Linked DNA regions of Stappia indica. The protein of the gene in region 1 interacts with the protein of each later gene in a pairwise test. Links are inferred from orthologs where the notes say so. Each region holds a gene or a part of one and is shown in the gene's direction. Other genes may lie near its edges. The genes, in order: ligA and leuS.

Evidence for each region.
Region 2: the proteins of ligA (region 1) and leuS interact in binary tests that used the Escherichia coli proteins (3 or more experiments, as listed by UniProt). The link is inferred for Stappia indica from one-to-one orthologs.

Annotation. Positions count from the first base shown.
Region 1 is NZ_CP046908.1:1,381,092-1,396,536, reverse strand. The notes cover bases 6,656-9,576. They hold ligA (NAD-dependent DNA ligase LigA), read left to right. Parts: upstream 6,656-6,992; coding sequence 6,993-9,161; downstream 9,162-9,576. Other genes in these bases: GH266_RS06615 (methyl-accepting chemotaxis protein), read left to right, coding at 9,337-9,576; recN (DNA repair protein RecN), read left to right, coding at 6,656-6,857. Also shown: cell division protein FtsA, read left to right, coding at 1-735; cell division protein FtsZ, read left to right, coding at 848-2,629; lpxC (UDP-3-O-acyl-N-acetylglucosamine deacetylase), read left to right, coding at 2,919-3,866; GH266_RS06630 (outer membrane protein assembly factor BamD), read left to right, coding at 4,097-4,963; more of recN, read left to right, coding at 5,184-6,655; more of GH266_RS06615, read left to right, coding at 9,577-11,664; GH266_RS06610 (ATP-dependent helicase), read left to right, coding at 11,842-14,322; GH266_RS06605 (50S ribosomal protein L11 methyltransferase), read left to right, coding at 14,418-15,308; GH266_RS06600 (hypothetical protein), read right to left, coding at 15,398-15,445. UniProt on the Escherichia coli protein: DNA ligase that catalyzes the formation of phosphodiester linkages between 5'-phosphoryl and 3'-hydroxyl groups in double-stranded DNA using NAD as a coenzyme and as the energy source for the reaction.
Region 2 is NZ_CP046908.1:2,486,974-2,502,707, reverse strand. The notes cover bases 3,813-7,022. They hold leuS (leucine--tRNA ligase), read left to right. Parts: upstream 3,813-4,212; coding sequence 4,213-6,822; downstream 6,823-7,022. Other genes in these bases: lptE (LPS assembly lipoprotein LptE), read left to right, coding at 6,809-7,022; GH266_RS11655 (YggS family pyridoxal phosphate-dependent enzyme), read right to left, coding at 3,813-4,024. Outside these bases: GH266_RS11680 (VanZ family protein), read left to right, coding at 1-21; ribosome maturation factor RimM, read right to left, coding at 1-548; rpsP (30S ribosomal protein S16), read right to left, coding at 723-1,118; GH266_RS11665 (chorismate mutase), read right to left, coding at 1,155-1,472; ffh (signal recognition particle protein), read right to left, coding at 1,469-3,019; more of GH266_RS11655, read right to left, coding at 3,326-3,812; more of lptE, read left to right, coding at 7,023-7,387; holA (DNA polymerase III subunit delta), read left to right, coding at 7,394-8,434; GH266_RS11635 (RNA methyltransferase), read right to left, coding at 8,463-9,014; GH266_RS11630 (NADPH:quinone oxidoreductase family protein), read left to right, coding at 9,181-10,155; GH266_RS11625 (exodeoxyribonuclease III), read right to left, coding at 10,189-10,992; peptidoglycan-binding protein LysM, read left to right, coding at 11,274-11,711; GH266_RS11615 (glycoside hydrolase family 25 protein), read left to right, coding at 12,032-12,751; GH266_RS11610 (hypothetical protein), read right to left, coding at 12,808-14,034; GH266_RS11605 (hypothetical protein), read right to left, coding at 14,079-15,284; GH266_RS11600 (protein meaA), read right to left, coding at 15,427-15,734.

The DNA of each region.
Region 1 (15,445 bases):
CTCTGCATCAATCGCGGTCACCTGACCGTCGAGACGATGGTCGCAACGCCCTATGCCAGCGGCCTGTCCACCTTGGTGGAGGACGAGGCGGAGCTGGGCGTCGCCTGTGTCGACATGGGCGGCGGCACCACGACGCTGTCGGTCTTCGTCGAGGGGCAGATGGTGCATACCGACGCCATCGCAGTCGGCGGCCACCATGTCACGATGGACATCGCCAGGGCGCTGTCGACGCGCCTTGCCGATGCGGAGCGGATCAAGACGCTGCAAGGTTCGGCGCTGCCGAGCCAGGCGGACGAGCGGGACCTGATCTCCATTCCGCCGGTCGACGCGGACAGCGACCTGCCGCACCAGATCCCGCGCTCGATGCTGACGCGCGTGATCGTGCCGCGGGTCGAGGAGATCATGGAACTGGTGCGCGACAGGCTCACCGCCTCCGGCTTCGCCGGGCGGGTGGGCAAGCGCATCGTGCTCACCGGCGGAGCGAGCCAGCTCACCGGGTTGAGCGAAGTGGGTCGCCGGGTTCTCGGCCGCCAGGTCCGGCTCGGCCGCCCGCTAGGCGTTGCCGGCCTGCCGGAAGCGGCCAAGGGACCGGCCTTCGCCGCCGCTGTCGGACTGCTGATCTACCCGCAGGTTGCGCAGGTCGAGCAGTTCGAGCCGCGCGGCGCGCACGCAAGATGGACATTCGGATCGAGCACGCTGGCCAGGGTCGGCAACTGGATCCGGGATAGTTTCTGAGGCGGGAAACTGCCTCGGGAAGCGCCGGGTCGCACAACCCCCGGCGCATGACGAGGGAACTGAGGGTTTGAGTGAGAGCCGGCAACGGTCTCTCGAGGGTCGCGAGGAAGCCATGACCATCAACTTGAAAATGCCTGATCTTCAGGAATTGAAGCCCAGAATCACGGTGTTCGGCGTCGGTGGCGCCGGTGGCAATGCCGTGAACAACATGATCCAGGCCGGTCTCCAGGGCTGCGACTTCGTCGTCGCCAATACGGATGCCCAGGCGCTGGCCAGCAATCACGCCGAGCGCGTCGTCCAGATGGGCGTTGCCGTGACCGAGGGCCTGGGCGCCGGTTCGCAGCCCGACGTGGGCGCGGCGGCGGCCGAGGAAGTGATCGACGAGATCAACGACCACCTGTCCGGCTCGCACATGGTGTTCATCACCGCCGGTATGGGCGGCGGCACCGGCACGGGCGCTGCCCCGGTGATCGCGCGTGCGGCGCGCGAGATGGGTATACTGACCGTCGGTGTGGTCACCAAACCGTTCCAGTTCGAGGGCGTGCGCCGCATGCGCATCGCCGAAGCTGGGATCACCGAGTTGCAGAAGGCGGTCGATACACTGATCGTCATCCCCAACCAGAACCTGTTCCGTATCGCCAATGCGCAGACCACCTTCGCCGACGCCTTCGCGATGGCCGACCAGGTGCTCTATTCGGGCGTTGCCTGCATCACCGACCTGATGGTCAAGGAAGGCCTGATCAACCTCGACTTCGCCGATGTGCGCTCGATCATGCGCGGCATGGGCAAGGCGATGATGGGCACCGGCGAGGCGTCCGGCGACAAGCGCGCCATGCAGGCGGCCGAGGCGGCGATCGCCAATCCGCTGCTCGACGAGACCTCGATGAAGGGCGCTCGCGGCCTGCTGATCTCGATCACCGGCGGCAACGACCTGACCCTGTTCGAGCTGGACGAGGCAGCCACCCGCATCCGCGAGGAGGTCGATGCCGACGCCAACATTATACTCGGCGCAACCTTCGACGAGAGCCTCGACGGCATCATCCGCGTGTCGGTCGTGGCGACCGGCATCGACAAGGAACTGCGCGAGGAGGCCTCTCCGGCCGAAGCGCGCATGGCCGAGCTGACCGAGCGTCTCAAGACGATCTCCGATCCGGCGCCGGTGGCCCGTCCCCGTCCCGCCGCAGCCGCTCCGGTTTCGCGTCCGGCCGCGCCGGCACGCCCGGCCACGTTCGAGAAGATCGAGCAGGAGCTGGAGATCCCCGAGCCGGTGCAGGCGTCCACCGATCCGGAGGTCGAGATCGCCCCTTTTTCTCCGGCTCCGGGCATGATCGGTGACAACAGCCCGCTGGCCGACCTGGACGAGGCGGATCTCGCCGAGCCGGTCGCCGATGCGCCTGTCGTGGAGCCCTACATCCCGCCGGTCGCCGAAACCGTCTCGCAGCCCGCGCGCATGCCCTCGATCGAGGACTTCCCGCCGGTGGCACAGCGCGAGATGCGCGCCCATGTCCACGCCCGTGCGGCGGAAGAGGAGCATCATCACGGCGAGGACCGCCGCCCGATGAGCCTGCTTCGCCGCCTGGCCAACGGCCTGAGCCGCCGCGAGGAAGAGGACGACATGCCGGCGGTGCCGGCCGCGGAAATGGCCCCGGCCCCGCGTCCGCAGCAGCCCGCTCCGCGTCCGGCGCCCGCCGCCCAGCCGCGCGCTGCCGCCCCGCAGCAGCGTCCGGTGCAGCAGCAGGCCCAGCCGGCGATGCGTCCGGCCCCGGCCCGTCCGGCGGCGCAGGGTGCTGCCGGCCAGCTCGACCTGACCGGTCGCCAGGCCCCGCAGGCCCGGACCCTGTCCGAGGAAGACCAGCTGGAGATTCCGGCCTTCCTGCGTCGTCAGGCCAACTGACGGCGGGGTTTTCCGCGACACTCCCTCAACGGGCGATCCGGCTCCTCACCGGATCGCCCGCCCTCGGGGGAGCGGGCGGATTTTGCCAAGTTTTTCAAAGCTCTCATTTTTAATGAAGCGTTACATATCGTAACAAAGCTTTATTTCTGATCCCTCCCTTCAAGCCTGTATGTTCACCCTGCGATTCAACGGGTACGCGACTCGCGCGCAGATGCCCGTCAGCCTCAAGGCCTTTCGGTCTCGCCATCGCATCCGCTTTTCAGGGTCTCGCAGACAGGATGATCTGGTGATGAAACTCTCTTCCGACCGGCAGACGACTTTGGCCGGCGCCGTCTCCCTGCAGGGGATCGGTGTGCATTCCGGCAACCGGGCGGACGTGACGCTGCAGCCGGCCGATCCGGGCACGGGCATCGTCTTCACCAACCGCAACCCGCAGACCGGCTCCGAGGTCGAGTTCCCCGCGCATTGGCGCGCCGTGTCCGCCACCGCCCTTTGCACCGTCCTCGGCGATCCGAAGGCCGGCGGCGTCGCCACCGTCGAGCACCTGATGGCCGCGCTGCGGGGCCTTGGCGTCGACAATGCCATCGTCGAGATGGACGGCCCGGAAATGCCGATCATGGACGGCAGCTCGGACGCCTTCGTCGCCGCCATCGACACCGTCGGCCTGCGCCGCCAGCAGGCGGTGCGCCGTTACATCCGCGTCAAGAAGGCCGTGCGCGTCGACCAGGGAAGCGCCTGGTGCGAGCTGCGCCCGCATGACGGCTGCCGCTTCGACGTGACCATCGACTTCGAGGCTGAGGCGATCGGCCGCCAGTCGATGGTGCTGGACCTTTCGCCGGAGACCTTCCGCGACGAGCTGTCGCGCGCCCGCACCTTCGGCTCCGTGCAGGACGTCAAGAAGCTGTGGTCGATGGGCTTTGCCCTCGGCTCGTCGCTGGAGAATTCCGTCGCGATCTCCGACGGCAAGGTGATGAACCCGGAAGGCACCCGCTGGCGCGACGAGTTCGTGCGCCACAAGATGCTGGATGCCGTCGGCGATCTGGCGCTGGCCGGGCTGCCGTTCCTGGGGCTCTACCGCTCCTACAAGGGCGGCCACCGGATGAACCACGCGATCCTGGTCGAGCTGTTCGAGAACGCCGGCAAGGATGCCTTCGAGATCGTCGAAGGCGCGTTCGAGCGGCCGGCACCGTCCCTGATGGACATGCCGATGATGGCCGTGGCGCAGGGCGCCTCCTGAGCAGGACATGTCGCTGGCCGGCCTCGCAATGGCGGAAAACCGCCTTGGCGAAAACGACAGGCCACAAAAAAGCGACAAATGTCCCTCACATGGCGTGACGTGGCCGGGTGTTTTCCGTTAGAACACGCGCTGATCGGGACGCAGGACGCCCTTGCGGCGCCCCTTCCGGTCGGTCCGGATTGTCCGGACGGGGCCGAACCGGCGCCGAGTTCGAGGAGTGAGTCGACGTGATGGTGGCAGTGTCCAGTTCCAAGGCGAGGAGAACCGTCACCGGCGGTCTGCGCAAGGCCCGGATCGCATCTCTCGCCCTGCTGGCGGTTGCTCTGGCGGCCTGTTCCTCGACCAAGGACGACGAGGACTTCGCCACCAACGACACCCCGGCGGAGGTGCTGTTCAACGAGGGCCTGTCGCTGCGCAACGAGGGACGGCTGTCGGATGCCCGGCTGAAGTTCCAGGAAGTCGACAAGCTCCATCCTTATTCCGAGTATTCGCGCAAGTCCCTGATCAACCTTGCCTATCTGAACTATTCTCTGGGCAAGTTCCCGGAGGCGATCACCGCCGCCAAGCGTTTCACGACGCTGTATCCGGGCAGCGAAGACAGCGCCTATGCGCTCTACATCATCGGCCAGTCCTATCACAAGCAGATCCCGGACGTGACGCGCGACCAGGAGATGACCCAGCGGGCGCTCGCCGCCTATGGCGAACTGCTCCAGCGCTTCCCCGATTCCGAATATGCCACTGATGCCGCGGCCAAGGTCCGCGCCGCGCAGGACCAGCTGGCGGGCAAGGAAATGGAAGTGGGCCGCTACTACCTGAAGCGGAACCACCAGATCGCGGCGATCAACCGCTTCAAGGTCGTCGTCACCAACTACCAGACCACCCGCCATATCGAGGAAGCGCTGTTCCGCCTGACCGAGAGCTACTATGCGCTCGGCGTGGTCAACGAGGCCCAGACCGCGGCCGCCGTGCTCGGCCACAACTTCCCGGACAGCCAGTGGTACAAGGATGCCTTCAGCCTGCTGAAGACCGGCGGTTACAGCCCGAGCGAGGATTCGGGCAGCTGGATCAGCCGCGCTTTCAACAGCGTTTCGCTCTAGTCATCCCAATCTGAAGCTCGTCTTCACCACACCAGCATCCGCGCCGGCGGCAGCGCGCCTGCCGCCCCGCAAGAGGCCGCGAGAGAGATGCTCTCTTGCCGGCCTGCCGGCGACCGGTGCCAGTTTGCCGTTGCGGCCACCGGGTGCCTCCAGCTACACCTGATGCGGTTTCCCGTGCGCTTCGCCGCACATGTCCAGTCCGACCCGGTCACCCGCTCGCATGCTCGCTGCGCTTGCCATTCGAGATATCGTCCTGATCGACCGGCTCGATCTTGCCTTCGGCGCCGGCATGTCGGTGCTCACCGGCGAGACGGGCGCGGGCAAGTCCATCCTGCTCGATGCCCTGAGCCTGGCGCTCGGCGGGCGCGGCGATGCCGGGCTCGTGCGCCACGGCCAGGCGCAGGGCCAGGTGACGGCCGCCTTCGACGTGCCGATGGCCCATCCGGTGCGCGCCTTGCTGCGCGAGAACGACCTGGAGGCCGACGGCGACGTCATCCTGCGCCGGGTGCAGGCCGAGGACGGCCGCAGCCGCGCCTTCATCAACGACGCGCCGGTGAGCGTTGCCCTGCTGCGGCAGGCAGGCGGACTGCTGGTCGAGATCCACGGACAGAACGAGGCGCGGGCCTATACCGATTCGGCCGAACACCGGCGGCTGCTCGATTCCTTCGGCGGCTGCGAGGCCGAGTGCGCGGCGGTCGCCAGCGCCCATGCGGCGATGCGCAAGGCAGCGCGCGCGCTTGCCGAACAGGAGGAGCGGATCGAGGCGGCGCGGCGCGAGGCCGACTACCTGCGCGCCTCCGCCGAGGAACTGTCGAAGCTTGCGCCGGTCGTCGGCGAGGAAACCGAGCTTGCCGACCTCCGCCAGTCGATGATGCAGGTGGAGAAGATCGCCGGGGACCTCGGCGAATCCTTCGACCTGCTCAACGGCACGGCCTCTCCCATTACCGAGATCGCCTCGCTGTGGCGGCGGCTGGAGCGCAAGGCCGAGCAGGCCCCCGAGTTGCTGTCGGGTCCGGTCGGCTTCCTCGCCGAGGCGCTGGACCGGCTGGAAGACGCGCGTGCGGGCCTCGAAGCGGCCGTGCGCGAGACGGAATTCGATCCGCGCGCGCTGGAGGCGACCGAGGAGCGGCTGTTCTCCTTACGCGGGGCGGCGCGCAAGTTCCAGGTGCAGGTCGACGACCTGCCGGCCCTGCGCGAGCGGTTCGAGGCCGATCTTGCCGCGCTCGATGCCGGCGAGGAGGCGCTTGCCGGCCTGGCCTCGGCAGCCGAGGCGGCACGCAGCGCCTATGATGCGAAGGCGGCAGCCCTGACCAAGCGGCGGCAAGCGGCGGCCAAGGCGCTGGAGGAGGCGGTCTGCCGCGAGCTGCCGGATCTCAAGCTCGAGCGCGCGCGCTTCATCGTGAACCTGGAGAGCGACCCGCAAGCCCGCTCCCGCGAGGGCGTCGACACGGCCGAGTTCTGGGTGCAGACCAATCCGGGCACGCGGCCGGGGCCGATGATGAAGGTCGCCTCGGGCGGCGAGCTCTCGCGCTTCCTGCTGGCGCTGAAAGTGTCTTTGGCCGACAAGGGCTCGGCACCGACGCTGGTCTTCGACGAGATCGACACGGGCGTCGGCGGTGCGGTGGCGGAGGCCATCGGCAGCCGGCTGGCGCGGCTGGCGGGCAAGGTGCAGGTGCTGACCGTCACACATGCGCCGCAGGTGGCGGCGAAGGCGGGTGGGCATTTCCTCATCCTGAAGGAAGATGCCGGCGCGGACCGTGTCGCGACGCGGGTGAAGCGGATCGACGTCGACCACCGGCGCGAGGAGATCGCACGGATGCTGGCCGGCGCCACGATCACCGACGAGGCCCGCGCGGCTGCCGACCGGCTGCTGGCCGACGCCCCGCGCGGTTAAGCGGCCGAACCAGGGCTGGAAAACCGCAGCGCCGCCCTTTGCCTTGCACGGCCGCGGCGCCATACTCCCTCGCCAGGAGGGAGGCGAACACTCGTTTCCGCTCCGCGATATCCGATGCCAGCAAGATGCGATCCCATGTCCGATAACGATCTCTCGTCCCGCGCCGTCGAAGACCTGACCCTGGAAGAGGCCGCGCTGGAGCTGGAACGGCTGGCCGAGGAGATCGCGGGTCACGACCGGCGCTATCATGGCGAGGACGCGCCGGTCATTTCCGATGCCGACTACGATGCGCTGAAGCGGCGCAACGATGCCATCGAGGCGCGGTTTCCCGATCTCGTGCGCTCCGACAGCCCGTCGCTGCGCGTCGGAGCTGCGCCGTCCGAAGGCTTCGGCAAGGTTACCCATGCGATCCCGATGCTGTCGCTGGACAATGCCTTTGCCGACGAGGACGTGCGCGATTTCTTCGGCCGCATCCGCCGCTTCCTGAAGCTCGATCCGCTGATGGGGGCGATCGCGGTGACGGCCGAGCCGAAGATCGACGGGCTGTCGCTGTCGCTGCGCTACGAGAAGCGCCGCCTGGTGAGCGCGGCAACGCGCGGCGACGGCACGGTCGGCGAGAACGTGACGCAGAACGCCCTGACCATCGAGGACATTCCCCAGCGCCTGCCGGATACTGCGCCCGATATCGTCGAGGTGCGCGGCGAGGTCTATATGCGCCACGAGGATTTCCGCGCGCTCAATGCGCGGATGGAGGAGCAGGGCGGCAAGGTCTTCGCCAATCCGCGCAACGCGGCGGCGGGCTCCCTGCGCCAGCTCAACCCGGAAGTGACGCGCGCGCGGCCGCTGCGCTTCTTCGCCTATGCCTGGGGCGAGATGAGCGAGGTGCCGCGCGCCACCCAATACGAGATGGTGCAGCTGCTCGGCGAGTGGGGCTTTTCGATCAATGCCCGCATGGTCCGCTGCGAGACTGTGGAAGAGATCCTTGCCGCCTATCACGGCATCGAGGAGGAGCGGGCGCTGCTCGGCTACGACATCGACGGCATGGTCTATAAGGTCGACCGGCTCGACCTGCAGTCGCGCCTCGGCTTCGTCTCGCGCGCGCCCCGCTGGGCGATCGCCCACAAGTTCCCGGCCGAGAAGGCCTTCACCGTGCTGCGCGGCATCGAGATCCAGGTCGGGCGTACCGGCGCGCTGACCCCGGTCGCCAAGCTGGAGCCGGTGACGGTGGGCGGCGTCGTCGTCTCCAATGCGACGCTGCACAACGAGGACTACATCAAGGGCATCGGCCAGGATGGCGAGCCGATCCGCGGCGGCAAGGACATCCGGGTCGGCGATACGGTGCAGATCCAGCGCGCCGGCGACGTCATTCCGCAGATCGTCGATGTCGACCTCGACAAGCGCCCCGCGGATGCCGAGCCCTTTGCCTTCCCGACCACGTGCCCCGCCTGCGGCAGCCACGCGGTGCGGGACGTCAATGCCTCGAGCGGGCGCATCGACGCCGTGCGCCGCTGCACCGGCGGGCTGATCTGCCCGGCGCAGGCCAAGGAAAAGCTGAAGCATTTCGTCTCGCGCCACGCACTCGACATCGAGGGGCTGGGCGACAAGCAGGTGGAGTTCTTCTTTGATTTGCCGATGGAGGAGGGCGGCATCCGCCAGCCGGCCGACATCTTCACGCTGGCGGAGCGGGATGCCGCCTCGCCGCTGATCAAGCTGAGGAACCGCGACGGCTGGGGCGAGACGAGCGCTGCCAACCTCTTCGCTGCCATCGACGCGCGGCGCGAGATGTCGCTCAACCGGGTGATCTTCGCGCTCGGCATCCGCCATGTCGGCGAGGGCAACGCCAAGCTGCTGGCCCGCCACTATCTCGACTGGGAGACCTTCCGCACGGCGATGCAGGCGGCGGCCGATCCCGCCTCCGATGCCTTCGCCGAACTGATGGACATCGACGGCATCGGCGAGACGGTGGCACGGGCGGTGGTCGAGTTCTTCGCCGAGGACCACAACCGCGGGGCACTCGACGCGCTGCTGGCGCAGATCCGGCCGCAGTCGATGGAGCGGGTGGAGGCGAGCGCCAGCCCGGTCGCCGGCAAGACGCTGGTCTTCACCGGCACGCTGGAGAAGATGAGCCGCGACGAGGCCAAGGCGCGCGCCGAGGCGATGGGGGCGAAAGTTTCCGGCTCGGTGTCGAAGAAGACCGACCTCGTGATCGCCGGTCCCGGCGCCGGCTCCAAGCTGAAGAAAGCCGAGGAACTGGGCCTCGACGTCATCGACGAGGATGCCTGGATCGAGATGGCGGGAGGCTGACCTGCGTCAAATTGACTTAAGTATAAGATCCATAGGTACGAGTACGTAATCTTGATTTTTATTCGGTTTTTCTGCTCTTCATTCGATCTCGTCTTGTATCTGTAACAAAGTTTCAACTCCAAATATCGACTATCGCTCTCAAATGAGCTTTCGTTCGATATTTGGAGAGTGGAACATGTTTTCTGGATTTGTGAACCGGTCTATCGGTTTGCGGCTCATTCTGCTCGGCGCCCTTCCGCTTCTCGGTCTGCTGCTCGTCAGTTTCATCGAGCTTTCGGGGCGGTTTGCGCAGGTGCGCGAGGAACGCTTCGTCGCCGAGGTGCTGGACATTGCGCCGGTGATTTCCGAGGCCGTGCATCAGCTTCAGAAGGAGCGCGGGATGTCTTCCGGCTTCGTGGGGTCGAAGGGCGTCTCGTTTGCCGACGGGATCGCCGGCCAGCGCCAGGCGACCGACGCTGCGATCGCGCGCTATCTCGCCCGCATCGGCGAGGCGACGGGCCGGATCGAGACCGACGGGTTCACTCGCGCCCGCGACGCGGCGGCGAAGACGCTTCAGGACCTTTCGCGGGTGCGCGCGGATATCGACGCGCTGCGGCTGGAGAGCTCCGACGTCGGCGCCTATTACACGCCCGTCATCGGCAACCTGCTCGACATGGTCGGCGGCATGCCGACGCTCATCAGCGCTGGCGACACGCTGCGCCCGGTCCTTGCGTATATTGCGCTGCTGCAGGCGAAGGAGCGAGCGGGCCTCGAGCGCGCCACCGGCGCCGTCGGCTTCGGTTCGGGGAGCTTCGGCGAGGCCGTCTACCGCAATTTCATTCGCCTCGGCGCCATGCAGGAGGCCTCGCTCGAGACCTTTCGCCGCTACGCGTCGCCGCAGATGCTCTCCGCTTACGAAACCGCTCTGTCCGGCGCGGCCGCCAAGGAGATCGACGGGCTGAGGCAGATCGCCGTCTCCGCGCCGTTCGGCGGGGACGTGTCCGCGGTCAGCGGAGCGAAGTGGTTCGCGGTCAGCACGGCGCGCATCGACCTGCTGAAAGAGGTGGAGGACGAGGTTGCCGGACAGATCTTCGTTGCAGCCTCGCAGCGGGCGGCGGACGGCCAGCGCGCCTTCCTCTGGCAGCTCGGGCTCGTTGCCGGGCTGGTCGTCGTCATGGCGGTGATCTTCGCCGGCGTCTACCGCTCCATCGTGCCGCCGCTGGCGGAGCTGGTCGGCGTCATGCGCCGGCTTGCGGCCAACGACACGGGCGTCGAGGTGACGAGCGTCGCGCGCCGGGACGAGATCGGCGCGATGGCGGGGGCGGTGGAGATCTTCCGCGAGAATGCCATCGAGCGCATCGAGCTGGAACACAGCCTGCAGGAGGAACGCCTGCGCGAACGGGACCGGCAGTCGGCCATCGAGACGATGATCGCGGGCTTCCGCAGCAGCGTCTCGTCGACGCTGTCGACGGCAGGGGCCAAGGCCGGCGACATGCGCTCCTCGGCCGAGACGCTGGAGGAAGGCGCAAGCGGAGCTGCGTGCGACGCGTCCGCCGCGAGCCATGCCACCCAGACGGCCTCCGGCAATATCCAGGTGGTCGCGGCGGCGGCGGAGGAACTGTCCGCCTCGATCCGCGAGATCGCCGAGCAGACCTCCAAGGCAAGCGACCTGATGGCCTCGGCCGCCGAACGGGCGCAACTGACCAACGCCGATGTCGCTTCGCTTTCGCAGGCGGCCGAGCAGATCGGTTCGGTGGTCAACCTGATCCGCGACATCGCCGAACAGACCAACCTGCTGGCGCTCAATGCCACGATCGAGGCGGCGCGCGCCGGCGAGGCGGGCAAGGGCTTTGCCGTCGTCGCGGCGGAAGTGAAGAACCTTGCCGGCCAGACCGCCAAGGCGACGGAAGACATCGCCGCGCAGGTCACCGGCATCCAGGCCTCGACGCGCGGCGCGGTCGGCTCGATCGGAGAGATCGCCGGTGTGATGGCCAATATCCGCGAGCTGACAACCACCATCGCCGGCGCGGTGGAGGAGCAGCGCGCGGCAACGCAGGAGATCGCCAACTCCGTCATCGCCGCCTCGGACGGCACCGATGCGGTGGCGGACAACGTCACCTCGGTGACCTCGGCGATCGAGCGCACCGCGCAGTTTGCCGGCAATGTCAGCGCGGTGTCCTCCAGCCTTGCCGAGGTGACGCAGCAACTCGCCGGCGAGGTGGAGACCTTCCTCGCCGACATCGCGGTCGATCTTGCGGCACGGCGCGCGCAGGTGCATGCGCAAATGCGCGAGGCGGTCGTCGTCACCGCGCTGGGGCGTCGCTACCGGGCGCGGGTGGACGAGGCGGATGTGCATCAGGCCGCCGTTTCCGCCTCGGCCCGGCTGGAGCTCCGGCAGGCCGTCAAGCTGCAGCTCGCAGACGGGCAGGTGCTTGCGGCCATCGTCGCCGGGGGCGAGGGCGGGCGCTACACGCTGCGCTTCGAGCAGCCCGCGCCGGCACTGGTGGCGCTCGTCGCGGCCTGATCGTTTTTCGAATAACAAAGGCGTCAAAAGCCAAGAGGGAGGGGCGCGAGCAATTGCGCCCCTCCAATTGACGGGACAAGCTGCTATATATGGTCCAAAGAGAGAACAGAATCGCGGGTGCCAACGGTCCGCGCGATGTCAGATCCGTGACCCAGACCCGTCGAGACACTCTCCCGCATGGCCAATCATCCTGCCGATACCCGACAGTTCCCCCAAGGCTCCGCACCGGGGCAGGCGGAGCATGACGCGCGGGGCGGCGGTCTGGAGCGGCCGGGCGGCGGCAGCGGCATTGCCGCGCGCGCGCGTGCAGCGCTCGGGCCGCGGACGCCCGAACCCGGCTCCTATCTCGACGGGCTGAACCCGGAGCAGCGCGAGGCGGTCGAGACGCTGGACGGCCCGGTCCTGGTGCTGGCGGGGGCGGGAACGGGCAAGACCCGCGTCCTGACCACGCGCATCGGCCATATCCTGGCGACGCGGCGGGCCTTTCCGAGCCAGATCCTGGCGGTGACCTTCACCAACAAGGCCGCCCGCGAGATGAAGGAGCGGATCGAGCGGCTGATCGGCGACAGCGCGGAAGGCATGCCGTGGCTCGGCACGTTCCACTCGATCTGCGTCAAGATCCTGCGCCGGCACGCCGAGCTGGTCGGCCTGAAATCCGGATTCTCGATCCTCGATACCGACGACCAGATCCGCCTGATCAAGCAGATCATCCAGGCGGAGGGGCTGGACGACAAGCGCTGGACGGCGCGCGCCTTCGCCAGCCAGTTGGATGGCTGGAAGAACCGCGGCCTGACGCCCGACCAGGTGCCGGAGGGCGAGGCGCGCTCCTTCGGCAACGGCAAGGGCCGGGCGCTCTACGAGCAGTATCAGGAGCGGCTGTCGATCCTCAATGCCGCCGATTTCGGCGACCTGCTGCTGCATGTGATCACGCTGTTCCGCAACAATCCGGACGTGCTGGGCGAGTACCAGAACCGCTTCCGCTTCATGCTGGTGGACGAGTACCAGGACACCAACATCGCGCAGTACCTGTTCCTGCGGCTGCTGGCGCAGGGCAACCGCAACATCTGCTGCGTCGGCGACGACGATCAGTCGATCTACGGCTGGCGCGGGGCCGAGGTCGACAACATCCTGCGCTTCGACCACGACTTTCCCGGCGCCAAGGTGATCCGGCTGGAGCGCAACTACCGCTCGACCAGCCATATCCTGGCCGCCGCCTCGCATCTGATCGCCCATAACGAGGGGCGCCTGGGCAAGACGCTGTTCACCGATGTGGTGGACCCGGACGGCGAGGAACTGCGCGTCAGCGTCGCCGCCGCCTGGGACTCCGAGGAAGAGGCCCGCGCCATCGGCGACGAGATCGAGTCGCTGCAGTCCAAGGGGCACAGCCTCGAGAGCATGGCGATCCTGGTGCGCGCGTCGTTCCAGATGCGCGAGTTCGAGGATCGGTTCGTCACGCTCGGCGTCAACTACCGGGTGGTCGGCGGCCCGCGCTTCTACGAGCGCATGGAGATCCGCGATGCGATGGCCTATTTCCGCTGCGTCGTGCAGCCGGCCGACGATCTCGCCTTCGAGCGCATCGTCAACACGCCCAAGCGCGGCCTCGGCGAGGCCAGCCTGAAGCTGGTTCATGCCTATGCGCGGGCGAACCGCATCCCGCTCATGCAGGCGGCTTCGGACCTGTGCCAGACCGAGGAACTGAAGCCGAAGGCGCGCACGACGCTGCGCATGCTGCTGGCCGATTTCGACCGCTGGCGCGACCTGGTGCCGGCTATGTCGCATACGGAGCTGGCCGAGATCATCCTCGACGAGAGCGGCTACACCGAGATGTGGCGCAACGACCGCTCGGCGGAAGCGCCGGGCCGGCTCGACAACCTGAAGGAGCTCGTCCGCTCGATGGACGAGTACGAATCGCTCGCCGGGTTCCTGGAGCATGTCGCGCTGGTCATGGACCGGGACGCGGACGGCAACAACGACGCGGTGTCGATCATGACGCTGCACTCGGCCAAGGGCCTGGAGTTCGACACGGTGTTCCTCCCCGGCTTGGAGGAGGGCCTCTTCCCGCATCAGCGCGCGCTCGACGAGAGCGGCCGCGCGGGGCTGGAGGAAGAGCGCCGGCTCGCCTATGTGGGCATCACGAGGGCGCGGCGGCGGGCGAAGATCTGGTTCGCCTCCAACCGGCGCATCCACGGCATGTGGCAGAGCTCCATCCCCTCGCGCTTCCTCGACGAATTGCCGGCCGATCACGTCGATGTGGTCGAGCCGTCGAGCAATTACGGCGGCTATGGCGGCGGGGGATACGGCGCCAGCCGCTTCGACACGCGCGATCCCTTCAAGTCGAGCTACTCGACGCCGGGCTGGCAGCGGGCGCAGCGTTCGCAGGCACAGGGTAGCTCCAGCAGCGGCGGGTTCGCCGGGCGGATGGGATCGGCCGGCGGCAGGCAGTCGGGCGGGCAGTCCGGAGGCCCGCGGATGATCGAGGGCGAGTTGGTCGCCAAGTCGGTGTCCGATGCGCCGTCGGCGTTCGACATGGGCGAGCGGGTGTTCCACCTGAAGTTCGGCTATGGCGAGATCGTCGGCATCGAGGGCAACAAGCTGACAGTCCAGTTCGACAAGGCGGGGCGCAAGAAGGTGCTCGACAGCTTCGTCGAGCGGCACTGAGCGGCGCGCGTTTCCCCATCCAGCGCGAATGCGATTGATGCCCCCTGCTTTCGGGCGCTATAGGGCGTGCGCCGTTTCCTGTCTCCGGAGAGATCATGTCCACCATCCGCGTCCGCATCACCGCCCCCGAGATCGAGGCGAAGCGCATCTACGAGCTGCTGTCGCGCGACTTCGAGGACGACGGCAATCCGGTGACGGTCTTCGAAGCGTCGGCGGACGGGCGGGACTGGACCGCCGAGATCCTGCTGTTCGACATGAGCGAGGGGGAAGCCGCCGAGCTGGTCAAGGACCGGCTGGGCGCGGATGCCTTTGCCGCGCCGGTCGAGGCGGTGGAACTGGAAGACATCAACTGGGTGGAGAAGAGCCTGGAAGGCCTGTCGCCGGTGCAGGCGGGCCGTTTCTTCATCCACGGCTCGCACGACCGCGCGAAGCGTCCGCTCGCCGGCATTTCCATCGAGATCGAGGCCGCGCTCGCCTTCGGCACCGGCCATCACGGGACGACCGCGGGCTGCCTGATCGAGATCGACCGGCTGCTGACCCGCCGGTCCTATGAGCGGATGCTGGATCTGGGCACCGGTACCGGCGTCCTGGCCATCGCCATGGCGCGGCTGTCCCGCCAGCCGGTGCTGGCGACAGACATCGACCCGGTGGCGACGATCACCGCGCGCGCCAATGCGGTCCACAATCTCGCCGGCAACCTGGTGCGCACGGCGACGGCGGCCGGCGTCGACAGCCGCATCTTCGCGGAGGCCGGTCCTTTCGATCTGGTGGTGGCGAATATCCTCGCCCGGCCCCTGATGCGCATGGCTGCCGGTCTTTCGGCGCGCATGACCCGCTCGGCGACGCTGGTCCTGTCGGGCCTGCGCGTGGAGGACGGTCCGCGCATCCTGTTCGCCTATGGCCTGCAAGGGTTCCACCTGGTGCGCCGGCAGAACCGCGACGGCTGGCTGACGCTGACGCTGGTGCGCGGTCGCCACGAGGGCTGACGCCCTGCCAAATCCCGATGCACAACGAGAAACGGGCCCGGCGGAGGAACCGCCGGGCCCGTTTTCAATGAAACTCTGTGACCAGCGTATCAGAACGCGGAGGTCAGCGAGCTGTTGCGCTCCAGATCGGCACGATC
Region 2 (15,734 bases), 1.1 Mb from region 1 along the record:
TCCCGCTCCTCGCCGTCCTGAGGCTCGTCGTCCTGAGGTTCGGCGTCGGTGCTTTCGGGCACGACGATGAGCACCTTGCCGGCGGCCAGGTCGATCTCCGGTACCGCCTCGCGGGTGAAGGGGACGTAGAAGGACGCCGCGCCTTCCGGGCGGATTTCCACCAGCGTGCCGGCGCCGAAATCGGGCAGGGCGACGATCTTGCCGAGGGTCTCGCCGTCCGGCGAGACGGCTTCGAGGCCGAGAAGATCGGTGTGGTAGAACTCGTCCTCGTCATCCAGCTCGGGCAGGGCATCGCGCGGGATGTAGAGGTCGAGGCCGTTCAGCGCCTCGGCGGCATTGCGGTCGTCGATGCCTTCGAAACGGGTGACGACCATCGCCTTCTGCAGGCGCGCGGACTTGACCACCAGCCGGCGCTTGCCGTCGGCGGTTTCCAGCGGGCCGTAGTCGCAGAAGGAGAGGGGGTCGTCGCCGAAGGGCTTGACGCGAACCTCGCCGCGCACGCCGTGGGCGGCGCCGATGCGGGCAATGAGAATGCGGTCCTCGCTCACGCGGCAGTGCTCCTGGCGGGGGAGGCGGGGCGGATGTCCCCGATACGTATGCGCCGAGGCCGGACCCGGAAAGGGTGCGCGGACCTCGTGCCGAAACCCGTCCCTAGCGGAGGGCCCGGCGGACCCGCACCGATGCGGCGCGGGTCCTGAAGGTGCATGAAGGCAGCGCGCCGATTACTCGGCAGCAGCTTCCTCGCCGCCGCCAGCCGCCTCGGCTGCGGCCGCAGCGGCCTCTTCGGCTGCCTGACGCTTGGCCTCGGCGCGCTCCTTGGCCTTGGTGCCCGGCTCGGCCTTCTTCGGGTTGCTGCGGGCTTCGCGGCTCATCACGCCGGCCGCGTCGAGGAAACGCAGGACGCGGTCGGTCGGCAGGGCGCCATGGCTCATCCAGTGCTGGATGCGCTCCATGTCGAGGACGATGCGGTCGGCATGGTCCTTCGGCAGCATCGGGTTGTAGAGGCCGACCTTCTCGATGAAGCGGCCGTCGCGCGGCGAGCGGACGTCGGCAACGACGATGCGGTAGAACGGACGCTTCTTGGCGCCGCCGCGGGCAAGACGAATTTTCAGGGCCATGGTAGTCTCCTTTAGTACTTCAGTGCGACGCCGGGATCAGCGGCGAATGGCTTCGTGGTGACGGATCACTTCCTTGACGATGAAGTTCAGGAACTTTTCCGCGAAATCGGGATCGAGATTGGCGTCCCGGGCAAGCGCGCGCAGCCGCGCGATCTGCCGTTCCTCGCGCGCCGGATCGGCGGGCGGAAGACTGTGGGTGGCCTTGAGCAGGCCGACCTTCTGCGTGCACTTGAAGCGCTCCGCAAGCATGTGAACGAGTGCGGCGTCGATGTTGTCGATGGAGCCGCGCAGGCGCAGCAGCTCGTCCATCGCGGCGGACGCCGGCGCAAGGATCTCCTCGGCGCTGTCGGTCATTTCTTCTTCCCCCGTCCCAGACCCGGAAGGCCGCCGAGACCGCCGGGCAGCTTTGCCCCGCCCAGTCCGCCGAGGCCGCCCAGGCCACCCAAACCGCCAAGCCCGCCGGGCAGGCTCGGCATCTGACCCGGAAGCTGTCCGGGCAGCTGACCGGACTGGGCCATGCGCTCCAGTTCCTTCGGGTCGATGTTCGGCATGCCGCCGCCGGGCATGCCCATGCCGCCCATCATCTTGCCGAGCAGCCCCTTGCCCTTGCCCATCTGCTTCATCATGTCGGCCATCTGCCGGTGCATCTTCAGCAGCTTGTTGACATCGGCGACGTCGACGCCGGAGCCGGTGGCGATGCGCTTCTTGCGGCTGGCCTTGAGAAGGTCGGGCTTGCGGCGCTCCTGCGGGGTCATCGACTGGATGATCGCGACCTGGCGCTTGATCACGCGGTCGTCGATATTGGCCGCATCGAGCTGCTTCTTCATCTTTCCGACGCCGGGCATCATGCCCATGATCCCGGACATGCCGCCGAGCTTCTCCATCTGGCGAAGCTGCTCGGCAAGGTCCTCGAGGTCGAAATTGCCCTTCTGCATGCGGGCGGCCATCTTGGCCGCCTTTTCCTGGTCGAGCTCGCGGGCCGCCTTCTCCACCAGCGACACGATGTCGCCCATGCCGAGAATGCGGTCGGCGATGCGCGCCGGGTGGAATTCCTCCAGCGCGTCGGACTTCTCGCCGGTGCCGACCAGCTTGACCGGCTTGCCGGTGACCGCGCGCATGGACAGGGCCGCGCCGCCGCGGCCGTCGCCGTCCATGCGGGTCAGCACGATGCCGGTGATGCCGACGCGCTCGTCGAAGGAGGTCGCGAGATTGACGGCGTCCTGACCGGTCAGGCTGTCGGCGACGAGCAGGATCTCGTGCGGATCGGCAGCCGCCTTGATCTCGGCCATCTCGACCATCAGCGGCTCGTCGATATGCGTGCGGCCGGCGGTGTCGAGCATGACGATGTCGTAGCCGCCGAGCCGCGCCGCGGTCATGGCGCGCGAGGCGATCTGCACCGGCGTCTGGCCGGCGACGATCGGCAGCGTGTCGATGCCGGTCTGCTCGCCGAGGACCTTCAGCTGCTCCTGCGCCGCCGGGCGGCGGGTGTCGAGCGAGGCCATCAACACCTTGCGGCGCTCGTTCTTCGTCAGCCGCAGGGCGATCTTGGCGGTCGAGGTGGTCTTGCCCGAGCCCTGCAGGCCGACCATCATGATGGCGAAAGGCGCGGCCGCGTTGAGGTCGATCGGCTCGCCGGCGCCGCCCAGCATCTCGACGAGCTGGTCGTGGACGATCTTGACGACCTGCTGGCCCGGCGTGACCGACTTGAGGACTTCCTGGCCGATGGCCCGGGCCCGCACCTTGTCGGTGAACGACTTGACCACGGGCAGCGCGACGTCCGCCTCGATCAGGGCACGCCGGACCTCGCGCAGCGCCTCGGAGACATCGGCCTCCGACAGCGCACCGCGCCGCGTCAGCTTGTCGAGAATGCCACTGAGGCGATCTGACAGACTTTCGAACATGCCGTCTCCTTAAACCCTTTCGAGGCAGCGGCTGTCGCTGCTTCCGTGTCCCCCGTGCGGGACGGAGCGCGATCCGCAAAGCGGTGTGGCACCCGAGGGCGCATCGCGCTGTCGGGTGTGAACCTCCGGGATCTCTTTATACCTTTGCGGGTCCCGGGCGGCGGATCGTACTGTCGTCACTCTTTCGGAGTTGACGGGGAAATAGGCGCAAACGCCGCCGAAAGTCAAGGGAGCTGGCGCATTCCCTTGCAAAACGCCGCAAGCGCGGCATGCCCGCGCAAAACGCCGCATGCGCGGCAGGCCGGCTCACGGGTAGTCGCGCGAGCCGAAGATCGCCGAGCCGACGCGCACATGGGTGGCGCCGACGCGCACGGCGCTTTCGAAGTCCGAGGACATGCCCATCGACAGGCCGGAAAGGCCGTTGCGCTCCGCGATCTTGCGCAGCAGCGCGAAATGCGGTCCCGGCGTATCGTCGACCGGGGGAATGCACATCAGGCCGAGCAGCGGGAGGTGCAGCTCATCCCGGCAGAAGGCGACGAAATCGTCGGTCTCGCGAGGGGCGATGCCGGCCTTTTGCGGCTCCTCGCCGGTGTTCACCTGGATGAAGAACCGCAACTGCCGCTGCTGCTCGGCGCACTCGGCGGCCAGCGCGCGGGCGATCTTCTCACGGTCGAGCGTGTGGATCACGTCGAACAGGGCGACGGCATCCTTCGCCTTGTTCGACTGGAGCGGCCCGATCAGGTGCAGCTCGATATCGGGAAATTCCGCGCGCAGCGCCGGCCACTTGCCTTGCGCCTCCTGCACCCGGTTCTCGCCGAAGACGCGCTGGCCGGCCGCGATCACCGGGCGGATGGCATCTGCGTCGAAGGTCTTGCTGACGGCGATCAGCGTCACGGAGCCTGCCTCGCGCGCGCCATCCTGCTCGGCGGCCGCGATCCGGTCGCGGATCCCGGCGATCCGGCCGGCGGCATCCGTTCGGGTCGGTTCTGCGGCGTGCGGGGACATCGTGCTGCCTCTTCGTGCTTTGGCGTTCGGGTTCCTGCCATGGACATGCGACGGGCGCGGCGCGAATGCAAGTCCTGGAGGGGAGAGGCGCGCGGGGCCGCCCTTGCAGGTTGACCGGGCCGGCGATTTCTGGTGACAGTCGCGCCACATCATTTCTTTTCACTGAAACGAGCGAAGCACACGAGATCATGGCGACGGAGCGCTATAACGCCCGCGAAGCGGAAAGCCGCTGGCAGAAGGTCTGGGACGAGGCGAAGGTTTTTGCCACCCGCAACGAGGATCCCCGGCCGAAGTATTACGTGCTCGAGATGTTCCCCTATCCGTCGGGGCGCATCCACATGGGCCACGTGCGCAACTACGCCATGGGCGATGTCGTGGCCCGCTACAAGCGGGCGCGCGGCTTCAACGTGCTGCATCCGATGGGCTGGGACGCCTTCGGCATGCCGGCCGAAAACGCCGCCATGCAGAACAAGGTCCACCCGCGCGACTGGACCTACCAGAACATCGCGACGATGCGCGGCCAGCTGAAGATCATGGGCCTGTCGCTCGACTGGGAGCGCGAGTTCGCGACCTGCGACGTCGAGTATTACACCCAGCAGCAGCACCTGTTCCTGGACTTCCTGCAGGCGGGTCTCGCCTATCGCAAGAATTCCAAGGTCAACTGGGACCCGGTCGACATGACCGTGCTGGCCAACGAGCAGGTGATCGACGGGCGCGGCTGGCGCTCCGGCGCCCTGGTCGAGCAGCGCGAGCTGACCCAGTGGTTCTTCAAGATCTCCGACTGGTCGGAAGAGCTGCTGTCGGCGCTCGATACGCTGGACCGCTGGCCGGACAAGGTCCGCCTGATGCAGAAGAACTGGATCGGCCGGTCCGAGGGCCTGCGCGTGCGCTTCGCCTTCTCGACGCCCGCGCCGACCGGCGACACGTCGCTGGAGATCTTCACCACCCGGCCGGACACGCTGTTCGGCGCGTCCTTCATGGGCCTGTCGCCGGACCATCCGATCTCGCGCAAGCTCGCCGAGAACGATCCGAAGATCGCGGCCTTCGTCGAGGAGTGCCGGCGCATCGGCACGTCGGCAGAGGCCGTCGAGACGGCGGAGAAGATCGGCGTCGACACCGGGCTGACGGTCGTCCATCCGCTCGATCCCTCGATCACGCTGCCGGTCTACATCGCCAACTTCATCCTGATGGACTACGGCACCGGCGCGATCTTCGCCTGCCCGGCGCATGACCAGCGCGACCTCGACTTCGCCCGCAAGTATCATCTGCCGGTGCGCCCGGTGGTGCTGCCGAGCGGGGCGGACCCGGAGACGTTCGAGATCCGCGACGAGGCCTATACCGACGACGGCACGATCTACAATTCCGCCTTCATGGACGGCCTGTCGATCACGGATGCCAAGGAAGCGGTCGCCGCGCGGCTCGAGGCGGAGACGCTGGACGGGGCGCCGCAGGCGCAGCGCCAGGTCAATTACCGCCTGCGCGACTGGGGCATCTCGCGCCAGCGCTACTGGGGCTGCCCGATCCCGGTCATCCACTGCGACGAGTGCGGCGTGGTGCCGGTGCCGGTCGCCGACCTGCCGGTGCAGCTGCCCGACGACATCGACTTCGACAAGCCGGGCAACCCGCTCGACCGTCACCCGACCTGGCGCAACGTTGCCTGCCCGACCTGCGGCAAGCCGGCGCGGCGCGAGACGGACACGATGGACACGTTCGTCGATTCCTCGTGGTATTTCGCCCGCTTCACCGATCCGCGCGCCAAGACGCCGACCGACAAGGCCGTCGCCGATGCGTGGCTGCCGGTCGACCAGTATATCGGCGGCATCGAGCACGCGATCCTGCACCTGCTCTATTCGCGCTTCTTCGCCCGGGCGATGAGCGTGACCGGTCACCTCAGCGTCAAGGAGCCGTTCCGCGGCCTGTTCACGCAGGGCATGGTGACGCACGAGACCTACAAGGCGCCGGGTGGCGGCTGGGTCTCGCCGGCCGAGGTGCGCATCGAAGGCGACGGCGAGGAGCGCCAGGCATTCCTGCTGGAGACCGGCGAGAAGGTCGCCATCGGCTCCATCGAGAAGATGTCGAAGTCGAAGAAGAACACCGTCGACCCGACCGACATCATCGAGACCTACGGCGCTGACACGGCCCGCTGGTTCATGCTGTCCGACAGCCCGCCCGAGCGCGACGTGCAGTGGACCGAGGACGGGGTGCAGGGCGCCTGGCGCTTCATGCAGCGCGTGTGGCGGCTGATCTGCGAGATCGGCGAGAGCGTGCCGCAGACGGCGCGCCCGGAGGCGTTCGGGGAGGCGGCAACCGCCCTTCGCCGCGCCACCCACAAGGCCTGCCAGGCGGTTTCGGCCGATATCGAGGCCCTGTCGTTCAACCGGGCCGTCGCCCGCATCTACGAGCTGGTCAACACCTTGTCGCGCGCCGCGCAGGGCGGGGCCGAGGGCGACGACATGCGTTTCGCGCAGCGCGAGGCGGCCGGCTTCCTGGTGCAGATGATGGCGCCGATGGCTCCGCATCTGGCCGAGGAATGCTGGAATGCGCTCGGCCGCGAGGGCATGCTGGCGACGCACGGCTGGCCGGAAATCGAGGCCGACCTCCTGGTCGAGGCGACAGTCACCCTGCCGGTGCAGGTCAACGGCAAGAAGCGCGCCGACCTCGTCGTCTCACGCGAGGCTTCCAAAGAGGAGGTCGAAGCGGCTACCCTGCAGCTCGACGCCGTGCAGCGTGCGCTGGACGGCAAGCCCGCCCGCAAGATCATCGTGGTTCCGCAGAGGATCGTGAATGTCGTCGTGTGACCATCCGCAACCGCAGCAACCCACCCGCCGGCGGGCGCTGACCGTTCTCGTCATGGGGGCGGCGCTGTTGGCCGGTGCCTGCCAGGTGCGCCCGCTCTACGGCACGATCGGCGGCGTGGGCGGATCGACGCCGGCCGTGACCACCGAGCTTGCGGCCATCGACATCGATACGGTGGAGACCGCCTCGAGCGAGGATCTCGACCGGGTCGGACAGGTGCTGCGCAACGAGCTGATCTTCGGCTTCCGCCGCGGCCGCGAGGCCGGCGAGCCGCGCTACCGGCTGCGGATCCTGATCGACCGGCCGCTCAACGAGGTCGGCGTCGAGCGGCTCGCCGACGTGCCGTCGGCCTACACGGTGACGGTCAATGCGACCTATGTGCTGAGCGAGATCGGCACCGGCCGCACGGTGACCACGGGCCGCGCCTTCGGCTCCGCCTCCTTCGACTTCTCCAGCCAGCGCTTCGCCAACCTGCGCGCCGAGCGCGATGCGGAGGACCGGGCGGCGAAGACGGTCGCCGGCGACATCCAGACGCGGCTTGCCGGCTTCTTCGCGTCCCGCGGCTGATCCGCGATGGTGGCGCTCAAGGCCGGCGAGATCGACCGTTTCATCGCCGATCCCCCGGCCGACGTCTCCCTGATCCTCGTGTTCGGGCCCGATACCGGGCTCGTGTCGGAGCGTGCCCAGGCGCTGGTGACGCGTGCATCCGGTGGCGTCGATGATCCGTTCTCGCTCGTTCGTCTCGATGCCGGCGAGGTGGTCTCGGACCCGGCGCGGCTGATCGACGAGGCCTCCACCGTGCCGCTGTTCGGCGGCCGCCGGGTGGTGTGGCTGCGCGACGGGGCGGGCAAGAACCTGACGCCGGCCGTCGATCCGCTGTTCGGCGAGCAGCGCGCGGAAAGCGCGCTGGTGGTCATCGAGGCGGGCGACCTGAAGAAGGGCACCGGCCTGCGGGGCAAGTTCGAGCGCGACCGCAAGGCGGTGGCGATCCCCTGCTACGGCGACGAGGCGCGCGATCTGGAGCGGGTCATCGACGGCGAATTGCGCGAGGCCCGCCTTGCGATCAGCCGCGAGGCACGGCAGGCGCTGATGGGCCTGCTCGGCGCCGACCGGCTGGCGAGCCGCGGCGAGGTGCGCAAGCTCTGTCTCTATGCCCATGGCCGCGAGCGGATCGATCTTGCCGATGTCGAGGCGGTGATCGGCGATGCCTCGGCCTTTGCCGTCGACGAGCTGATCGATGCGGCTGCGCTCGGCGATCTCGGCAAGCTCGACCACGGGCTGGAGCGCCTGTCGGCCAGCGGCCAGCGCGCGGACATGATCGCCTCGGCGGCCCTGCGCCACTTCCAGTTTCTCGCCCGGGCACGGGCGGAGGTCGACCGCGGCGTGCCGCCGGCCCGCGTGGTCGAGCAGGCGCGCCCGCCGGTCTTCTACAAGCGCCGGGATCTCGTCTCGCGCCAGCTGTCGCTGTGGTCGGGAGAGGACCTTGCCAAGGCGGGCGAGCGGTTGGCGGATGCGGTGGCGGCGGCGCGCAAGTCGCCGGCGCTGGCCGAGGCGCTGGTCGGCGACGTGCTGCTGACGCTCGGCCGGGTGGCGCGCTCGCGCGCCCGGCGCTGAGCCCTCATCTTTTCTGCTGTCTTCCGTCTCAGCCGGGCAGGCCCGGGATCTTGCGCCCCGTGCGCATGATCGGGCCGCCATGCTTGTGTGCCGGGCGCGGAGTTTTCGGGCCGCCGGCGGTCAGCGGGCGTGCGGCATATTGCCCGTGCACCCGGTGGCGGTCGTAGAGCACGATGGCACCGGCAATCGCGATGTTCAGGCAGAACTTCGTCGGGATCTTGATGATGTGCTGGCAGGCCGCCTGCATCTGTGGCGAGAGCGAGCCGCGCTCGGGGCCGAGGATATAGGCCGCCTGCAGCGGGTGCATGAAACTCGGCAGGTCGACCGCCTCGTCGGTCAGCTCGACGCCGACCAGCTGGCAGCCCTGCGGCAGGTCCATCTCCTCGATCGAGGGCCAGTGGAACAGAGGCAGATGGCCGGTGCTCTTGGAGGTATCGGACGCGGGAGCCTTGCGGATCCGCTTGTCGGCATCGACGGTGAAGAAGAAGCTCGCCCCGAAGGCATGCGCCGAGCGCATCAGGTTGCCCAGGTTCATCTGCTTCGAAATGCCTTCCGCCCCGACGGCGAAATAACCGCGCATGGTCCTTGCGACCTCCTTGTCGTTGTGCCCGCAACCCTGCGGGCAACCGCAGGTGTCCGGAGATAGCGGCTGGGCGGCGCCCTGACAAGATTGACGAGCTTCGCGGCTTTCCCGGACCTTGATCCCGTGCTAGGCGAACCTTGGGGAAACATTGGGGGAAACGTGTGTGAAAGCTGTGTTGTGCGAACGCCTCGGCGCGCCCGAGGACCTTGTCCTGCGGGACATCGAGATGCCATCGCCCGGGCCGGGAGAGGTGCTGGTGGAGGTGAGCGCTGCGGCGCTCAACTTCTTCGATACGCTGATCATCGAGGGCAAGTACCAGTTCCGCCCGGAGCTGCCGTTCTCGCCGGGCGCCGAGTTCGCCGGCCGGGTGCTGGAGACGGGCGAGGGGATCGAGGCCTTCGAGCCGGGCGACCGGGTGATGGGCTATGTGCGCTGGGGCGCGGTGCGCGGCGCGGTGATCACCAGCGAGGACGACCTGGTCGCCCTGCCGGATGAGATCACTGATGAGGCGGCGGCCGGACTGTCGGTCACCTACGGCACCTCGCTGCATGCCTTTCGCGACCGGGCGCATCTGGAGCCGGGCGAGACCGTTGCCGTGCTCGGCGCCTCGGGGGGCGTCGGCCTTGCCGCGGTGGAGATCGCCAAGGCGATGGGCGCGCGGGTGATCGCCTGCGCTTCCAGCGCGGAAAAGCTGGAACTGGCCCGCGCCCACGGCGCCGACGTGCTGGTCAACTACGCGGAAGAAGACCTGAAGACGCGGCTGAAGCAGCTGACCGACGGTTGCGGCGTCGATGTGGTCTACGACCCGGTCGGCGGCGATCTTTCGGAGGCTGCGCTGCGGGCCACCGGCTGGCGCGGCCGCTATCTGGTCATCGGCTTTGCTGCAGGCGAGATCCCGAAGCTGCCGCTCAACCTGGTCATGCTGAAGGGCTGCGACGTGCTCGGCGTGTTCTGGGGCGATGCCATCGTGCGCGAGCCGGAAGCGCATCGCGACAATATGGAGCAGTTGCTCGCCTGGATGCGCGAGGGGCGGATCAGGCCGCACCTGCATGCGGTCTATCCGATCGAGGAAACGGCGAAGGCCTTGCGCGAGCTTGCCGACCGCAAGGTCCAGGGCAAGGTGATCATCCGCCCGTAAGGGCAAGGCGCTCCGAGGAGGCTGGAGGCGGCTTCAAGCCTCCAGCCGCACCAGCACCGGCGCGTGGTCGGACGGCTGCTGCCAGCCGCGGGCATCGCGCAGCACCTGCATGGAGACCGCCTGGCCGGCCAGGGCCGGGTTCGCCCACACATGGTCGAGCCGGCGGCCCTTGTCGGCGGCCGACCAGTCCTTCGCCCGGTAGCTCCACCAGGTGTAGAGCTTTTCCTCCAGCGGCACGAAGGCGCGCATCACGTCGGTGAGCCCTGCGGCGGTGCGCACCGCCTCCAGCTTTTCGCATTCGATGGGCGTGTGGCTGACGATCTTCAAGAGCTGCTTGTGCGACCACACGTCATGCTCGTAGGGCGCGACGTTGAGATCGCCGACGACCATGGCATTGCCGGCCATCGAGGCGAAGCGGTCGGCCATCTCGTCGAGGAAGGCGAGCTTGTGGGCGAACTTGTCGTTGATCTCCGGGTCCGGCTCGTCGCCGCCTGCCGGCACGTAGAAATTCTGCAGCGTGAAGCGGTCGCCGGCAAAGGGGATGCCGGTCGCAAGATGCCGGCTGTCGCCCTTGGTGCAGTAGTCGATCCGCTCCTCGTCGAGGAAGGGGCGGCGGGAGATCGTCGCGACGCCGTGATAGCCCTTCTGGCCCTTGATCGCGATATGCTCGTAGCCGAGCTTGCGGAAGGCGGAGAGCGGGAAGTTGCCGTCGGCGCACTTGGTTTCCTGCAGGCAGATCACGTCCGGCGCATGGTCGAGGATCAGCTTCTCGACGATCGGCAGGCGCAGCCGCACCGAGTTGATGTTCCAGGTGGCGATGGTCAGGCGGTCGGTCATGGGCGATCCGGATCTGGGCAGGAAAGGGCGAGCCTGAGAGGCGTCCTGCCTGATTGCCAGTTGCGGACCCGGCGTGCAAGGCCGGGCTTTCGGGCGCGAGGCGGATTTCTGTGCTGCGTGTCACATGAATTGGCGCTTGCGGGCGGTAATGACTGCATCCGACACTGGTGTCGAAAGGCGCGGCATCATGGGCCGCGTCGTTTGAGTGGCGCGGCAGGAGCCGCGTCATGTGAGAAAGCGCGGCAGGAGCCGCGCCGAGGCAGGACAAGGGGAGCCGTCACATGGGCTTTTTTGATTTCGTGAAGGATGCGGGCAAGTCCCTGTGGGGCAGCGACGAGCCCGAGGCCGATGCGGCCGCGGCGATCGAGAAGGAAGTGGCCGCGCTCGGTCTCGACGGCGACGTCAAGGTCGAGGTGTCCGGCGACACGGTGAAGATCGCCGGCGCAGCTCCCACGCAGGAGGCGCGCGAGAAGCTGATCCTGGCCGCCGGCAACGTGCTGGGCGTCGCCAAGGTCGAAGAGGAGATCGCGGTCGCGGACAGCGCGCCGGAAGCCGGCTTCCACACGGTGGAGAAGGGCGACACGCTGTGGGCCGTTGCCAAGAAGGCTTACGGCGACGGTTCCAAGTACACCGCGATCTTCGAGGCCAACAAGCCGATGCTGTCGGACCCGGACAAGATCTACCCGGGCCAGGTGCTGCGCATTCCTCAGCTCGGCTGAGGCTTTCGGGCCCTCCGGATCACGATCTTGTGAGGCCGGACCGCCAGAGCGGCGAATGTGAACAAGCCTGACCTCGGGCGCGCTCCCAGAGCGTAGTTCAAATTCGAAAACCGCTCTGGAAACATAGGTTTGCCGGTCGCCTCTGGTGAACCTGAAGTTCGTTCAAAGCATGCCGCGAAACGCGGCGAACTTCAGGTTCGGGCGACCGGCGTTCGGCCTCATCTCATTTTCGCTTCGCTCGATTGCTAAGCGCTTCCTTAACGCTTTGGTCATAGTGTCCAGTCCCGGTTGAAAGGGGGCTTTGGACCGAAGAGAGAGCGATGATTGCGCGCGTGCTGATCCTGTTCTGTACCCTTTTTGTGGCTTCCTGCGCGGCGTTCGATTTCGAAGATCCGAAGCCGCAGGACTATCCCATTCACGGCATCGACGTGGCGCGCTACCAGGGCGATATCGACTGGCACCGGGTGAAGCGGGCCGGCACGGAGTTCGCCTGGATCAAGGCGACCGAAGGCGGCGACTATCTCGACCCGAAGTTCATGGACAACTGGGTGCAGGCCAAGGCTGCCGGCGTGCGGCGCGGCGCCTATCACTTCTATTTCTTCTGCCGTCCGGTGGAGGATCAGATCGCCTGGTTCATCGCCAACGTGCCGGTCGACCCGGAAGCGCTGCCGCCGGTGCTCGATATGGAATGGAACGGCCATTCGTCGTGCCGGGAGCGACCGGGCCGCGAGCAGGTCCTGCACGACATGAACCTGTTCCTGCAGGCGGTGGAGCGCCATTACGGCAAGCGGCCGGTGATCTATTCCTCCGTCGACTTCCACCGCGACCGGCTGGTCGGGGCGAAGCGCGGCTTCGATTTCTGGCTGCGCTCGGTCGCCGCACATCCCGACCGCCGCTACGAAGACCGCCGCGACTGGGTGTTCTGGCAGTATACGGCCGAAGGCCGCGTCGACGGCATCAAGGGCAATGTCGACCGCAACGCCTTCCACGGCACGCGGCGCCAGTGGCAGCGCTGGCTCGAAGGCCACCGCACGCGCTAGGCGTGCGGAATTGCGCTAACGCGGGGCGGGTAACAGAGGCTGCTCCGCCCGCGTTGTCAGTCAATGGTGTCCATGGCGACAGGCTCATTTGAATTAGGCTGACCAAGGAACGGATTAAATGACAATATATAAAATATTGCGCCTTCCTTCTTCATTACACTCATTCCACGATGATCATAATCGTCAGCAATATATATCTTTTCATCAGTGTTTTTTGGCAAGGTATTGCGCCTCTTATCTCGCGCACTGAAATAAGTCCTTTCAGGGCGCCGCGCCTGGAAGACGCAGGACATGAGCCCTTTGCGCTTATTATCTATAAAAACACCAGAGGAATCATAAGACAGCGGGTGCATTTGTATTGCTAGGTTCCGGGCGACATTGGTTATCGATCGCGTCTGTTCTCGCTTGAGGAGCGCTCCCGAGGTGATCAAACTTTCCGCTTCACTAAACCCGCCATTCCGATAGACGTCCCAGGCCACATTCCCAAATACCGGCTTGATTGGATGGAATCTGTGATCATCCGGCAAGCCTTCTACCCAGGGGGCGAGTTCGGGCCAACGGCCCCAATCGCCGCGACCAAGCACCAATGCAGATTGGCACATGGTTTTGCGCGCGGGCTCCTCTGGTCGGTCCGACCGTGTTCGTTCAGTGTCCGTCACTCGGCTCTCAACACCTTTCGCTTTGACACTCGCAAAAGGGCGCAGATCCGGACTTTCTGTCGCTGCCCGTTTTTCGGAAGCCTTGAACGCTTTCTTGTCCGTTCGGGTCATCGGCTGAATGCGGACAAACTCTACATGGCTGTCTTCACCGGCAAGACTTGAGCGGGTCAGATAGTACTCGATCTGCTCCAGCCGCTGCCAGTTGTCGGTCCACAGCACGGGTACGAGATCGCCGGGCTGGAGCGGTGGGTTCTTCCATGCGTCGCCTTCGTATTCGGCAGCCCAGCGGCACGCGTCAGGCGTCTGTACATACACCGCCGCGTCGCTGCCGGGAATCTTGGCGCCTATCACCGGAGGGTTGGCGTAAACTTGGCCGCTCCAGCCGCCTGGATCCGCAGACGTGTTCCACGAACGGGTTCCGGTGCATTTCACCACTCGCTCGATGGTGACGGGCACGCCGTCGACTTTCACATCCACCGCATACCGAAAATAGGCAGGATATCGCGGATCGTCTTGCGTGCACGCCGTGCCAAGCAGCACGGCGGCAAGGCTCAGGGCGGCCACCGTGCGGGGCGGCAGAGCGAGGCGTGGGCGTCGGGTCTTCTGGTTGTCTCGCAAGGGCATGACGGCCTGACGGTAGAGCGAACTCCTGTCTTTATGACGCACTGTCAGTCAATGGTGTCCATGGCAACAGGCTCATCCAAATCAGAGTAAATTGGCCCAAATTGAAAAATAAGCATTACTGACTCTCTATCAGGTGCGATCATTAGTTCAAATCTCTTCGCGTCTGAGTATATTTCAATGCGCTCGTGATTTTCTCGCTTGCCGGCTGGCTGTTTCACATGGTATTCGTAGGATCTATCATAGTGCCATAAATTGAATGAGCAACTTGAGATCCCTTTCCTTGACTTGTCGATATATGCACCGCCCCTGCTAGGAACTATGGGGTGCATGGAATTATACAGGTGTAGTGCCCGTTGCGCGCCTTCTCCCGAGGTGACTTCTGCTCTCAAAGATGTCCTGTGCAAACTTTGCGCAGCGAAGAACCCTCCTTCAAAGTTCAGACTGGTGGCGACATCTCCCAATGCGGGGCGGACTTCGTAAAATCGTCCATCATTTGGGAGGCTGTCCACCCACGGCTTCAACGCCGGCCATTGGTCCCAGTTGTCACGGTCCAGGGATAGGGCGGCAAAGCAAGTCATACCGGGTGCGGGTGTCTTAGGTCGATCAGGGTCCAGCCACGAGGGGGCGGAGATGGGTTCGTCGTGTCCTTTCGCTCGAACTCGGGCCACGGAGCGCAGATCGGGACTTTCCCTAGCGGCTCGCACCTCAGACATCTCGAATGCCTTTTTGTCCGCCCGTTCCAGCGGCTGAACGCGAACAAACTCCACATGACTGTCCTGTCCCGCAAGACTTGGACGGGTCGAATAGTATTCAATCTGCTCCAGGCGCCGCCAGTTGCTGGTCCAGAGCACAGGCACGACGTCGCCAGGGACGAGAGGTGGGGGCCGCTGCTGCGCATCTTCAGGACTGGCTGCCCAGGTACACGCCAACGGCACGCGGACATAGACGGCTGCATCACTGCCGGGAACCTTGGCACCGATTGCAGGAGGATTGACGTAGCTGTGGTGGGTCCAGCCTCCCGGGTTTGCAGACGTGCCCCACGAACGGGTTCCCGCGCATTTCACCACCCGCTCAATAGTGACCGGCGCGCCGTCGACTTTCACATCCACCGCATACCGAAAGTAGGCAGGAAATCGCGGATCATCGCATGCCGCTGCCAGCAGCAGGGCGGCAAGGCTGAGGGCGGCCACCGTGCGGGGCGGCAGAGCGAGGCGTGGGCGACGGGTCTTCTGGTTGTCTCGCAAGGGCATGGCGGTCTGATGGTGGAGCGAACTCCTTCCTTCATGCCGTGCCGGAGCGATGCGCGCAAGACGTGTAGCGCTACACCCCTTGCGTGCGGTTGCAAATAGTGCAGACAGGCTTAACCGCAGGGGCGTTCCGGTCCCAGACCCCTCACGCAGCCGCTTCGGCGCGTGAGCCGACGATCTCCACCACTTCCTTCATGATGTCGGTGAGCTGGAAGTTCTTCGGCGTGTAGACGGCGGCAACGCCCATCGCCCGCAGACTGGCGGCGTCTTCCTCGGGAATGATGCCGCCGACGACCACCGGGATATCGTCGATGCCGGACGCGCGCAGCCGGTCCATCACGTCGCGCACCAGGGCAAGGTGCGAGCCGGACAGGATCGACAGGCCGATGACATGGACGTCCTCTTCCAGCGCGGCGTTGACGATCTGCGCCGGGGTCAGGCGGATGCCCTCGT